Cytobacillus luteolus: one gene and its partners. The protein of the gene in region 1 interacts with the protein of each later gene in a pairwise test. Links are inferred from orthologs where the notes say so. Each region holds a gene or a part of one and is shown in the gene's direction. Other genes may lie near its edges.

Evidence for each region.
Region 2: the proteins of J2Z26_RS21380 (region 1) and J2Z26_RS16685 interact in binary tests that used the Bacillus subtilis proteins (3 or more experiments, as listed by UniProt). The link is inferred for Cytobacillus luteolus from one-to-one orthologs.
Region 3: the proteins of J2Z26_RS21380 (region 1) and J2Z26_RS01600 interact in binary tests that used the Bacillus subtilis proteins (3 or more experiments, as listed by UniProt). The link is inferred for Cytobacillus luteolus from one-to-one orthologs.

Annotation. Positions count from the first base shown.
Region 1 is NZ_JAGGKM010000013.1:9,893-14,750, forward strand. The notes cover bases 635-4,287. They hold J2Z26_RS21380 (efflux RND transporter permease subunit), read left to right. Parts: upstream 635-1,000; coding sequence 1,001-4,087; downstream 4,088-4,287. Other genes in these bases: J2Z26_RS21375 (TetR/AcrR family transcriptional regulator), read right to left, coding at 635-905. Also shown: more of J2Z26_RS21375, read right to left, coding at 72-634; J2Z26_RS21385 (hypothetical protein), read left to right, coding at 4,464-4,682. UniProt on the Bacillus subtilis protein: Required for self-resistance to surfactin, an antimicrobial lipopeptide surfactant produced by B.subtilis. Also required for swarming motility.
Region 2 is NZ_JAGGKM010000005.1:455,335-459,471, reverse strand. Bases 795-3,726 are described here. They hold J2Z26_RS16685 (glycosyltransferase family 2 protein), read left to right. Parts: upstream 795-1,710; coding sequence 1,711-2,742; downstream 2,743-3,726. Other genes in these bases: J2Z26_RS16675 (D-alanyl-D-alanine carboxypeptidase family protein), read right to left, coding at 3,310-3,726; J2Z26_RS16680 (GtrA family protein), read left to right, coding at 2,711-3,133; J2Z26_RS16690 (DUF6044 family protein), read left to right, coding at 795-1,699. In the rest of the region: more of J2Z26_RS16690, read left to right, coding at 1-794; more of J2Z26_RS16675, read right to left, coding at 3,727-4,137.
Region 3 is NZ_JAGGKM010000001.1:300,826-305,029, forward strand. What follows is about bases 795-3,793. They hold J2Z26_RS01600 (ABC transporter permease), read left to right. Parts: upstream 795-1,665; coding sequence 1,666-2,922; downstream 2,923-3,793. Other genes in these bases: J2Z26_RS01595 (ABC transporter ATP-binding protein), read left to right, coding at 795-1,673; J2Z26_RS01605 (metallophosphoesterase family protein), read left to right, coding at 3,064-3,793. In the rest of the region: J2Z26_RS01585 (enoyl-CoA hydratase), read left to right, coding at 1-109; J2Z26_RS01590 (YhzD family protein), read right to left, coding at 186-371; more of J2Z26_RS01595, read left to right, coding at 774-794; more of J2Z26_RS01605, read left to right, coding at 3,794-4,204.

The DNA of each region.
Region 1 (4,858 bases):
AATGATAAAAGTCCTCCTAGAATGTCTAGGAGGACTTTTTTATGTTGAGAATAGTTTTCTCTTCCAAGTTTTTAAAATTGGAAATAACGATCAAGCAAATAAGAGACTGATTTACAATGAGGGTGATTTCGAATATTTTCGACCAATCCCTTTATAATTGCCTGGCTTAAATTCGAATCAATAATATGCTGTTTTATTAAAATTAGTGATTCTTTCTCGATGGATTCTGTTAATTCCTCAATCTTCTGCTCCAATACCTTAAGTATTTGTTCCTTCGTTACTTCCTCAAAAGTTGAAAGCTCAAACATTTTCATAAGTTCTTGTGAGATAAAAGGGATGGATGTATGTTTTGCAAGTAGATTTGTTTTCTCTACAAGCGATTTGGAAAGTAAATTTAGATCTAATGTGACATTATAAAATAAAAATAACTCAGAATATGTTCTCATAAAGCCCTTTATACAAAAAAGTAAATCATATTTTGTTTCTCTGACACTGTCACCATACAAGCGCTCAATCATTGTTAGGATGATTTTATCAATTAGGCTATCATAGTAGCGGGTTCTGGAAATGAATTCAGGATTAAACGTTTGAGTTTGTTCTTTCATGAACATTTTAGCGAAATCCGCATGTTTATGGAATGAGTGGTAGGTTGAATAGTAAAATTTATATAATAGTTCATTACTTTCTTCTGAATTTTTGACCATGTAGTCAATATCTGAGATAATCTGAATCATGAAATGATCAATGAGTGCTATAATCAACTCATCTTTTGACTTGAAGGATAAGTAAAACGCACCCTTCGAAATGCCGCAGTGCTCCGTTATTTGCTGGACTGAAGTTGCCTCAAACCCTTGTTTTGCAAAGAGCTCTATTGCCTTCTCCATTATTAATTGTTTTTTTATCATTTCTATCTCTCCCAGATTTAATGATTGACAATTGACCGATTAGTCATTAGTATAAGTAACTGAGTCTGATAAGTCAATTGGGGGTATGTGTAAGTATGAAAGGCTTGGTTAATTTTGTATTAAAAAATAAGTTAGCAGTATGGTTACTTACTATCATTATAACTGTATCAGGAATTTATTCAGGAACGCAAATGAAAACAGAGACGATCCCAGATATATCAATACCTTATTTAATGGTAATGGGTGTATATCCTGGTGCAACTCCTGAACAAGTGATGGATGAAGTATCAATACCATTAGAAAAAGCAGTAGAGAATTTAGAAGATGTAAAATCAGTGTTTTCAAATTCATATTCTAACATGTCAAGTATACAGGTGGAATATGAATATGGCATAGATATGGACGAGGCAAAACGTGCACTTGAATCTGCACTAGATGCTGTGACTTTACCAGAAGGAGCTCAAGAACCGGTCATTACAGCAATAAGCATGAACATGATGCCAGTTGTTGCTTTAAGTGTAAGTAGTGAGGAAGAGAATGTTGTAGAATTAACCGCTACAGTCGAGGAGATTATCCTTCCGAAAATTGAAAGGATAGATGGCGTTGCATCGGCAACAATTACTGGTCAGCATATTGAAGAAGTGCATCTTACTTATAATGAAGAAAAAATGGCTGAGTTCGGTATTACTGAAGACAATGTAAAGCAAATGATTCAAGCAAGTGACTTAGCTGTTTCTTTAGGGCTTTACGAGTTTGAAGATGGTGAACAAGCAGTAGCTGTTGACGGTAAGTTCATGACAGCAGATGAGTTGAAGGAAATGCTTATTCCTGTGACTCCAACAGAAGTACAACCATTGCCATTTGTAAAACTTAGCGAGTTTGCCACAATTGAAGTTGTAGGAAAAGTACAATCTGTTTCCCGAACAAATGGTAAAGATGCTATTGCAATTCAAATTGTTAAAGGTCAACAGGCTAACACGGTTGATGTTGTAAATCGTGTTAAAGAGCTTGTTGAAGAAGAAACCACTAATTTAGAGGGTCTTATTATTGATATTTCAGTAGATCAAGGTGCACCAATTGAAAAATCAGTGGCCACTATGATTGAAAAGGCTCTGTTCGGTGGATTGATAGCAGTATTGATTATTCTATTATTCCTACGTGACTTTAAATCAACCGTTATATCAATCATTTCTATCCCAGTATCCATTTTTATGGCATTACTGTTACTAAACTGGTTGGATATTACCCTAAATATAATGACATTAGGTGCAATTACTGTGGCAATTGGTCGTGTAATCGATGACTCGATTGTTGTAGTCGAAAATATTTATCGACGTCTTCATTTAAAAGAAGAAAAGCTAACAGGTCGAGCACTTATACGTGAAGCAACAATAGAAATGTTTAAACCAATCCTATCTTCAACACTAGTCACGGTTGCAGTGTTTGCTCCACTAATTTTTGTTGGCGGTATGGTTGGTGAATTATTCATGCCATTCGCATTAACAATGACGTTTGCATTAGGAGCATCATTAATTGTTGCGGTTACGATTGTTCCTGCGTTATCTCATTATCTATTCAAGAGAAAGCTATATAGTGAGAAAACCGAGAGCAACCACAAAGAGGTAGGGAAACTATCGAATTGGTATAAAGGTATTTTAGAATGGACGCTTAACCATAAAATTATTACATCTATCATTTCAATATTACTACTAGTAGGAAGCCTTGCGCTTACCCCTTTGATTGGATTTAGTTTTATGGGAAGTGAAGAAGAAAAAGTTATGTACCTAACGTATACTCCTGCAACAGGTGAGCTAATGGAAGAAACGCTAGCAAACATTGAAGTTGTAGAAGAAGAGTTATTACAACATGACGACATCGATATCGTACAATTATCTGTCACTGAAAGTGGAGACCCAATGACTGCCATGATGGGTGGAAGTGGAGATGGGGCATTAATGTATCTTATCTTTGATCCAAAAATGGAAGATTTCCCTGGTGTCCGTGAAGATATTGAAGAATATGTATTTAACATTGGCCAAAGTGGTGAATGGAAAAGTCAAAACTTTACTTCAATGTCAATGTCAACAAATGAACTAAGCTATACTTTATACAGTGAAAATTTGAATGATTTAAATGAAGCAGTAAAGATGTTAGAAGACGTTATGGCAGAAAATAGTAGTTTAGAAGATGTTTCATCAAGTGCAGAGGATGCGTATGTAGAATATACATTCAAGGTAAAGCAAGACGAATTATTACAGTACGGTTTAACAACAGGGCAAATTGTCATGATGTTAAGGCCTTCATCAACGGAAGAGGTTATTACTACTGTTGAAAAAGACGGAGATACTCTAGAAGTGATTCTACAACAGGAACAAGCGGCTGTGCCGAAGTCAATTGATGATATACTAGCAACACAAGTACCGACTGCTCTTGGTACAATGATGCCACTTTCAGACCTTGTAACTGTGGAAAAAGGCACAACTCTAAATACACTAGCTCGTAGTAAAGGTGAATACTATGCAAGCGTATCAGGAACGATTATTGGTGATGATATTTCAAAAGCAACTAATGAAGTAGATAAAGCAATTGATCAACTAGATTTACCAAAGGGTGTAACTGTCGGTGTAGCTGGGGTAGCAGCTGATATGAATGAGACATTCACGCAGCTTGGGCTAGCGATGCTTGCAGCTATTGCGATTGTGTACTTCATTCTGGTTGTGACTTTTGGAGAGGGTGTGGCTCCATTTGCTATTCTATTCTCTCTACCATTTGCTGTTATCGGATCTTTTGTCGGCTTATTGATTGCAGGTGAAACAATTTCAGTTTCTGTTATGATGGGTCTATTAATGTTGATAGGTATTGTCGTAACAAATGCTATTGTACTTGTAGACCGTATTATTCATATGGAACGTGATGGTTTATCGATGCGTGAAGCAATCCTAGAGGCAGGAGCAACACGTCTTCGTCCAATCCTTATGACTGCAATTGCTACAATTGGTGCCTTGATACCTCTTGCAATCAGCTCTGAGGGTGGAGGCGGATTGATTTCTAAAGGACTTGGAATAACAGTAATTGGTGGACTAACAAGTTCAACCTTATTAACACTTATTATTGTTCCTATCGTATATGAAGTCTTATCTAAGATGTTCAAGAAAAATCGTAAAGAAGTTCAGGAAAACTAATAAATAGCCCTACAAGACATTCATCTTGTGGGGCTATTTTTGTTGGAAATAGAATTAAAAGGGGATTGGTTAATTTTGGAGTGATTTATTTCCCTATAAATAATGTTAAAATTAAATATTATATGCTAAAACTTATCTCTGATAATGGCAAACCTATCGAAAGGTAGGGACGCAAAACTTCGGGTCTAACGCAATCTTTTGCTATGATAGCCGGGTCGCCGTGGGATGGATCATTTACGACATAATCCACCTATAAAGGTGGTTTTTTGTTTTATTAGTAAAACATCCTCTTTATATAAGTGTGCTAATTTTCGCAGAAGACATAATACACAATGCAATCCAGATCTGTTTGAGCTAGCAAAGGGAGGAATTAAAGATGGATACGTTCAATGAACAAATTCAAAACTGGGTTAACAATAATCAGTTACTATATATTGAAGTGGTATTAAAGAAAGTAGGTCGCAAAGAAGTCCTTGGCAGAATCGTTCAATTCAATGGAGAAAGCCTTCTCATATACAAGGAAGATACTAAAATGGTAGAACATTATCTACTAAATGAAATTGACAATATTGTACCGGTTAATAAACAAGGTTAACAAAAAAACTCTCAAAAAGTGATGTTTACACTTATTGAGAGTTTTTTTGTAAATTAATTGTAATGAAATTGAAATATAATTGTGAAAATCACTTCCTTTTTTTGTTATTTGTTTGTAAAATATAAAATGTTAACTATTAAAAAATTTTAATTAATTTTGAAAATTAATATATTTAA
Region 2 (4,137 bases), on another replicon or contig:
AACGAATTCATTAGAAAGAAAACTTTTCTTTCTTGCTATTGTAGTATTGTTTCTCTTTGTATCACCCTACTATATTCTTGGTGAAGATGCCCATTTACGGGTTCATGATAACCTAGATTCGAATATCGCATGGTATAAGGTTTTAAAGGAAAGCGGAGAAATATTTGGACCGGTTAATACGGTCATACCACAAATCATCAATGGAAATCTTTCAAGAAATGCATTTGGAACAGAGTACAGTGTGATTGTATGGCTGCATGCTTTATTTCCCTCCATGTTAGCGTATGCACTTAGTCAAACAATCACACGAATTCTTGCTTTTATTGGCATGTACTTATTATTAAAGAAACACTTTGTGCAGGGTGAAAGATATAGTTGGATTCGAATTGGGGTTTCACTTGCCTTTGCTTTAACTCCCTTTTGGCCCTCGGGAATGTTAAGCACACTTGGAATGCCACTTGCGCTTTGGGCATTATTAAATATTCGAAACGGGGAACGAGCCTGGACTAATTGGATAGTACTAGCTCTCCTCCCTTTGTTCTCAAGTATTGTATTAGGATTTTTCTTTTTTCTTTCAGCGATGGGAATCTTCTGGTTAGTAGATGTGCTCCGAGGAAAAGGGATGAATGGTCGATTTTTAATAGCCATTATCTTTATGACGCTTATGTTTCTATTAGTAGAATATCGACTTGTGTATTCCTTTATCTTTGATCATGAGCCTAATAGTCGTGATGAATATTTTCATGCTAGATTAACCTTTATACATTCTTTAAAGCTAACCTTTAAAAATTATGTACTAGGACACACCCATGTTATGACTGTACATGGCTTGGTCATTTTACCGGTAACCATTCTTGCATTATATGCTGTTATTTTGCAGAAGGCATGGAGGCGAGAAAAGGTATTTGTTTTTTTACATGTTCTAAACCTATCTCTCTCAGCTTGGTATGCATTCTGGTTTTATAAGGGATGGCTCCCACTCACTGAAAGATTTCATTTTTTAGATACATTTAATTTTGCTCGCTATCATTTCTTAAGACCTCTAGTTATTTATACATTGTTTGCTATTTCTTTGAAAATTCTATGGGATTACGGCTCTAGATTAAATAGTAGGAGAAACTGGTGGATACATGCATGTATTTTTTTTATAGTTTCTCAGGTACTTGTTTTAACTGCTTTTAATGAAGAGATTGTCCATCGAAAAAAACCTTCATTTAAAGAGTTTTATGCTGAGAAACAATTTGAAGAGATTAAAACCTATATTGGAATGCCACCAGAGGATTATCGTGTCGTTAGTATTGGTATCCATCCTGCGATTGCCCAATATAATGGCTTTTACACACTTGATACGTATAACAATTTTTATCCGCTAACTTACAAGTATCAATTTCGTCAAATCATTGAAAATGAACTAGAAAAGGATAAAAAACTAAAGCAGTACTTCGATGAATGGGGTGGAAGGTGCTACATCTTTATAGATGAAGTTGGTAAGCATTATATGTTCAAAAAGAAAACGAAGAAAGAGATTACCAAGATGGAATTAAACCTAAAACCGTTTTACGAGATGGGAGGAAGTTATGTCTTATCAGCTATTCCAATAAACAATGCAGCTGAAAATGGGTTAATTCTTGAAAAAGTATTTGAATCAAACGAATCCGCCTGGAAAATTCACCTATATAGCACTTCTTATGCACCTTAGGAGGGATAAAGTTGATTGAACCTAAGCTAACAATCGTAGTACCGTGTTATAACGAAGAAGAAATGCTTCCCGAAACATTTATTTGTTTGGGGGAGTTTTTGGAAGAATTGATATCCTCAAAAATGATATCAGAACAAAGCAAGCTTTTATTTGTTGATGATGGTAGTAAGGATAAAACATGGTCACTTATTTACAAAGCAGGCTTAGCCAACCCTTTGATAAAAGGGTTAAAGCTTTCAAAAAATGTCGGCCATCAAAATGCGTTACTTGCTGGACTGTTTACTGCAAAAGAGCATTCTGATTGCATGGTTTCGATTGATGCAGATCTTCAGGATGATGTTACTGTTATTAAAGATTTTGTTCAGAAATTTACAGAGGGTTATGAGATTGTGTATGGTGTTCGAAGAGAACGTAGCACAGACACTTTCTTCAAGCGAAATACTGCACTGGGATTTTATAGACTTATGAAAAAAATGGGCGTTGATCTCATTTATAATCATGCGGATTTTCGACTTATGAGCAAGCGAGCCGTAGAGGAATTAGAGAAATTTGAAGAGACGAACTTTTTTCTCAGAGGAATTGTACCGCTCATTGGCTTTCAGTCGACAGAGGTGTTCTATAACCGTAAAGAACGCTTCGCAGGAGAAACAAAATACCCCTTACGGAAAATGTTATCTTTTGCTCTTGATGGGATTACATCTTTTAGTGTCACACCAATTCGTTTTATTTCACTAATTGGCTTTTTGTCTTTTTTTATTAGTTTAGTATTCGGAGCCTATTTTTTACTGTTGAAATTAACAGGAAATACGACTACAGGTTGGACTTCTTTAATTACTTCCATTTGGTTAATCGGGGGATTGCAATTAATTGGTGTTGGGCTAATAGGGGAATATGTAGGTAAGATATATAAAGAAGCAAAGCGAAGACCGAAGTTTATCATTGATATTAATACATTTAACCTAGCGCTTAAATCTGGACAAACACTTACTGTAGAAAAGGAGCAAGAACAGCTTGGTTTTACTGGCCTACCTAAAACAAATTAATCCTTTTTTCCGTTTTCTTTTGGTAGGGGTGGTGAACACGCTAATCGGTCTCTCTTCTATTTTTATCATGATGCATTTGCTTGGAATAAACTATTGGGGCTCCACCTTTACGGGAAACACACTTGGTGCGATTTTTAGCTATTTTTTAAATAGATCCTTTACCTTTCAAAGTAAAGCGTCGATTTCAACAAGTTCGGTACAATTTGTAATTGTAATCGTAAGCTGTTACATGTTTTCGTATTATACTGGTGATTTAATTGCCCGTCATATCCATCAAGCAATTGAGTTAATAACGCTAGATAAACGCGACTTAGCAGTGTTCATTGGGACGGGAATTTATACGATAACAAATTATGTTGGTCAGAAGCTGATTGTGTTTAGAAAACTTTGAACCTTGTCCGTTCCTTTCCACTACAGGCACTTGCTTTCCGCGGGGAGGGATGTGAGCCTCCTCGGCTTCGCCTGTGGGGTCTCACACTTCCCTCTACTTCCCGCAGGAGTCAAGTGCCTTCCGTTCCAATCCACTCTTCACTTACATATAAGGTGAGTGGAAATAATATAGACCCCTTAATTAGAGGGGTCTCTTTGTCTTTGTCTAGTCATTTTTTTAGAATAAATAAATATGCCAAATAAGCTACCAGTTACGATAATGAAAGAGACTAGTAATACAAGATTCTTTGATTCTCCCTGTTCTTTTTCTATACTCGTGGAGGCTAAAACTGAGACGGGTCGATCACTTAGTTTTGCGACGGGGTTTAGCTTAGTTACTGAAAGCACCCGATTGTCCTCTCCCTTAATCAGAAGTTCACCTTCGTTTGTAACCTTTTGTTTAATAATTTCATTTATTTTATGAGTATAGTAAACAGAGTTAGTTGGGTAATAGTTATTATTCTGTTTATCTTTAAATACTTTGGTTGATGGAATAACTGTAGTCTTAAAATTTTCAAAACCATAGTCCAAAAGAGCTGCTGTATCCTTATAAATAATACTTTTAAGATTTGTTTTCATAGTGACTGCTACTAGAGTAAGATTTTCTCGTTCGGCAACAGTTGCCAAGGTATGTCCTGATTTTTGAACATAGCCATTTTTCCCACCTACTATACCTTCATAGGGGCGATGAGTAAGCATCTCATGATGATTATAAATAACGGTGTCCCAGCTTTCGCCTTTCCATTCAAGCTCATTTGTGCTAAATATCTCTTTGAAAGTATCATTTTTTAAAGCATAACTAGTAAGCAAAGCAATATCATACGCAGTCGTATAGTGCTGATCATGATAAAGTCCATGTGGATTAACAAAATTCGTATCATGAATGCCTACTTTTTCCTTCAAGAATTGATTCATTCTCTTTGAAAAGTCTTCAACTGACCCATCCATATGTTCAGCAATAGCAAC
Region 3 (4,204 bases), on another replicon or contig:
ACTAGAGCTTGAAAAATATGGCCAACAAGAAATGAGAAGCACAAAAGATCACCGAGAAGGAGTTCAAGCCTTCTTAGAAAAAAGAAGACCAAACTTTACCGGAAAATAAAAAAAGAACTAGGTTGTGGTTAATATCACAATCTAGTTCTTTTCGTTTTGAGTCCGCTAACTTTTTCACAAACCACCTAACGATGGAACAAAATCAGCTTACCAGCAGAAGAAGTACAACGATGTGTTGTATCAAGATAATTTTTCTCTGCTAACATTTTCTCTCCAACTTCCTTCGCTTCCTTCTCAGTCGCAGCCTCAAAAGACTCATCCAATAACGTCTCACCGCTTTTATCAAATACCGTTAACTTATAAACTCCCATAATTCACTTTCTCCTTTAAAAAATTCTGATAGTTATTACTATTCTTACATACTTTTAAAATTCCTGCAAACTCATAATTAGTAAATTTTATAGCTTTTAAAGTTTTACTATTGTTACAACAAGAGTGGATTGGAGCGGAAGACACTTGACTCCTGCTCAGAAGTTGAGGAAAGGTCGAGACCCCGCAGACGGAACGTCGAGGAGGCTTGACTTCCTCCCCGCGGAAAGCAAGTGTCTGTAGCGCAAAGGAACGGGCTAAATTCAAAGTCAAAAACTACATACCTATAAAAAACCTACCACTTATTTTCCAAAATATGATATTTTTAGAAAGTTATGAAGAAATTATGAAACTATAACGTAGTTCTATCGTATTAGTAGTTGGATGCAAAAGGAGGAATAGAAATGGCATTAACATTAGAAAATGTAACAAAGCGTTTTGGAAGCTTTACAGCAGTAGATAAGCTTTCAATTGAAATACCCGAAAAAGAAATGTTTGGCTTCTTAGGAGCAAACGGTGCAGGTAAAACAACAACCTTTCGTATGATTCTAGGTTTATTAGATTCATCCGAGGGGAAAATTTCTTGGGATGGTAAACCTATTAATTACGATACAAGCCATATTGTAGGCTACCTGCCTGAAGAAAGAGGACTTTATCCAAAAATGAAGGTCCAAGATCAATTAATCTATCTTGGCAGATTAAGAGGAATGCAAAAACAAGATATCCTAAAACAATTAGAGTATTGGCTTGAAAGATTTAAGGTTCCTGAGTACCTAAACAAAAAAGTAGAAGAATTATCAAAGGGGAATCAACAAAAGATCCAATTTATTGCCTCTGTTCTTCACAAGCCAAGACTACTTATCTTAGATGAACCATTTAGTGGACTAGATCCAGTGAATGTTGAACTTTTAAAAGAAGCCGTATTGGATTTAAAAAATCAAGGTACGTCCATTGTGTTCTCAAGTCATCGTATGGAGCATGTTGAGGAGTTATGTGAACACCTTTGCATTATGCACCGTGGAAAGCCAATTGTCCATGGAGCCTTGAAGGATATCAAAAGATCTTTTGGGAAGAAAAATGTAAGTGTTCATGCTGATTTTGATTTATCTCATTTAGAGAATGTTCGAGGCGTAGTCAAGTTCAAGCAGACAGGTGAGGGTGTACATTTGCAAGTTGAAAATGAAGGAGTCTCACAACATATATTTGAGGAGATTTCTGGTAAAGGATTCGTAAGAAAGTTCTCACTAGAAGAGCCTTCATTAAATGATATCTTTATTGAAAAGGTAGGTGCTTCCTATGAATAAATTTTGGCTTATCTTTTTTCACACCTATTTGAATAAGTTAAAATCTAAATCATTTATTATAACTACAATTATTACAGCGGTTATTGTTCTAGGACTAACAAATATCCAAACCATCATAGATATGTTTGATAAAGGTGATGACGATCGGATAATTGCAGTTATTGATGAGACAGGGGAGCTATACCCACTTTATGAACAACAGTTCCAAGTTTTTTCAAATAAGCTTGCTATTGAACAGTTTGGAGGTTCAGTAGAGGAAGCTAAAGAAAAAGTATCTGATGGAGAATATGCAGGTCTTTTAGAAATCTCGTATGATGAAGAACAGCTTCCACAGGGTGTTTTTAGCGCAATGTCAATTACAGATTCAGAGGCATATTCGCAGCTAGAACAGGCTTTGCAACAGCTTAAGGTATCACTAGCAACTTCGAAGCTAGGATTAACAGCAGAACAGGTAAATCAATTATATGTTCCAGTCATGTTTGAAAAAATTGCACTAGAAGAAGATGCTAAGTCTGAAGAAGAATTGAGTCAGGCTCGTGGGTTGGTTTATATTTTATTATTTGTCATCTACTTTGCTGTTATCATGTATGCAAGTATGATTGCAATGGAAGTAGCAACGGAGAAATCTTCACGTGTAATGGAGATACTAATCTCTAGTGTTTCTCCAATTAAGCTAATGTTTGGAAAAATTCTAGGTATCGCTTTATTAAGTATCACTCAATTTGCATTTATTCTAACAGTAGGTTATCTTTCTCTACGTTTAAATCCTGCAAACAGTAATGAAGGAATTTTTTCTGTTTTTGGATTGAGTAATATTCCTATTTCAACATTTATTTATGCGATCGTCTTTTTCGTGTTAGGCTATCTACTTTTTGCAACATTAGCGGCATTTTTAGGCTCACTTGTAAGCAGAATTGAAGATGTACAACAGATGATAACACCTATGACATTAGTAATTGTAATTGCATTTATGATCGCTATGTTTGGACTGGGGAAACCAGAAGCATCATTTATCACGGTTACTTCTTTTATTCCATTCTTTGCACCAATGATTATGTTCTTACGTGTTGGGATGTTAAATGTACCTATTTGGGAAGTAGCTTTAAGTATTGGATTACTTGTAACAACCATTGTTCTACTTGCGGTATTTGGGGCCCGTGTTTACCGTGGAGGAGTTTTAATGTATGGAAAGAGTTCATCATTTAAGGATATTAAAAAAGCTCTACAGCTAACAAAAAATGAAAAGTAAACTAATTACTAAGGATGAAACCTATAAGGTTTTGTCCTTTTTTTAGATTAATTACGAAAGAATTATTCTTGTGAGAACGTGCATTCGTATTGTTTGGATGGTAAAATAAAGTCAACTCTATTTGAAAAGAGGAATAAACGAATGAGTTCAATAAAATTTTTACATACAGCAGATTTACATTTAGATAGTCCTTTTAAAGGACTACAAAAGTTCCCTGAATTACTTTTTAAAAGAATAAAAGAAAGCACGTTTACCTCTTTTTCTCGAATTGTGTTATTAGCTATTGAAGAAAAGGTAGATTTTATGATTATCTCTGGGGATTTGTTTGATTCTGTGGACCGGAGTTTACGCGCACAAGTAAGATTTCGTGATGAAATGAAACGTCTTGAAAAAGAGGATATCACAGTATATATCATTCATGGAAATCATGATCATCTAGGCGGATCCTGGACTTCGATTGAATGGCCAAGGAATGTGCATGTATTTTCAGGTAACATAGAGTCAAAGACATTCGAAAAAAATGGACAACCACTGGTCAATCTGTATGGATTTAGCTATCCAAAGAACCTCGTTACTGAGAATATGACCAGTTATTACTTAAAGAAGATGGATGCACCTTTTCATATTGGACTCTTACATGGTAGTGAAGATACTACAACCCAAGATGAACATGGTCGCTACGCACCGTTTACAGTTAAACAGTTACTTGAAAAGGATTTCAACTACTGGGCATTAGGCCATATCCATAAGCGTCAAAGTCTCTATGATAATCCACCTATTATCTATCCTGGTAACATACAAGGTAGGCATCGAAAAGAATCTGGGGATAAGGGATGTTATATTGTTACTTTGTCAGAGTCAAATACTACATTAACGTTTAAGGAAACAGCAGATATTGTATGGGAAACTGTTCAACTTACAATATCAGACATAGATAACTATAACCAATTGGTAGATCAATGTTATCAAATCTTAGATAAGCTAAGGCGTATTGACCAAGGTGTGTTAGTAACATTAGAGCTAATTGGATCAGGAAAACTTCATAACAGTCTACAAGATCAAAATTTAGTAGATGAATTACAAACCATTTTAGTCGAGTCTGAAGTGGATAAACGAAACTTTGTTCTTGTAAATTCTATTAGAGTTGAAACGAACATCGTGGTGGATCGTGAAAAATTAAGGTCTGAATCGCATTTTTTCGCAGATCTTATTGCTTGTATAGATGAATATGATGATTTCTATGAAGCGCTAGGCCCGATTTTTAATCATCCTCAAGCAAGAA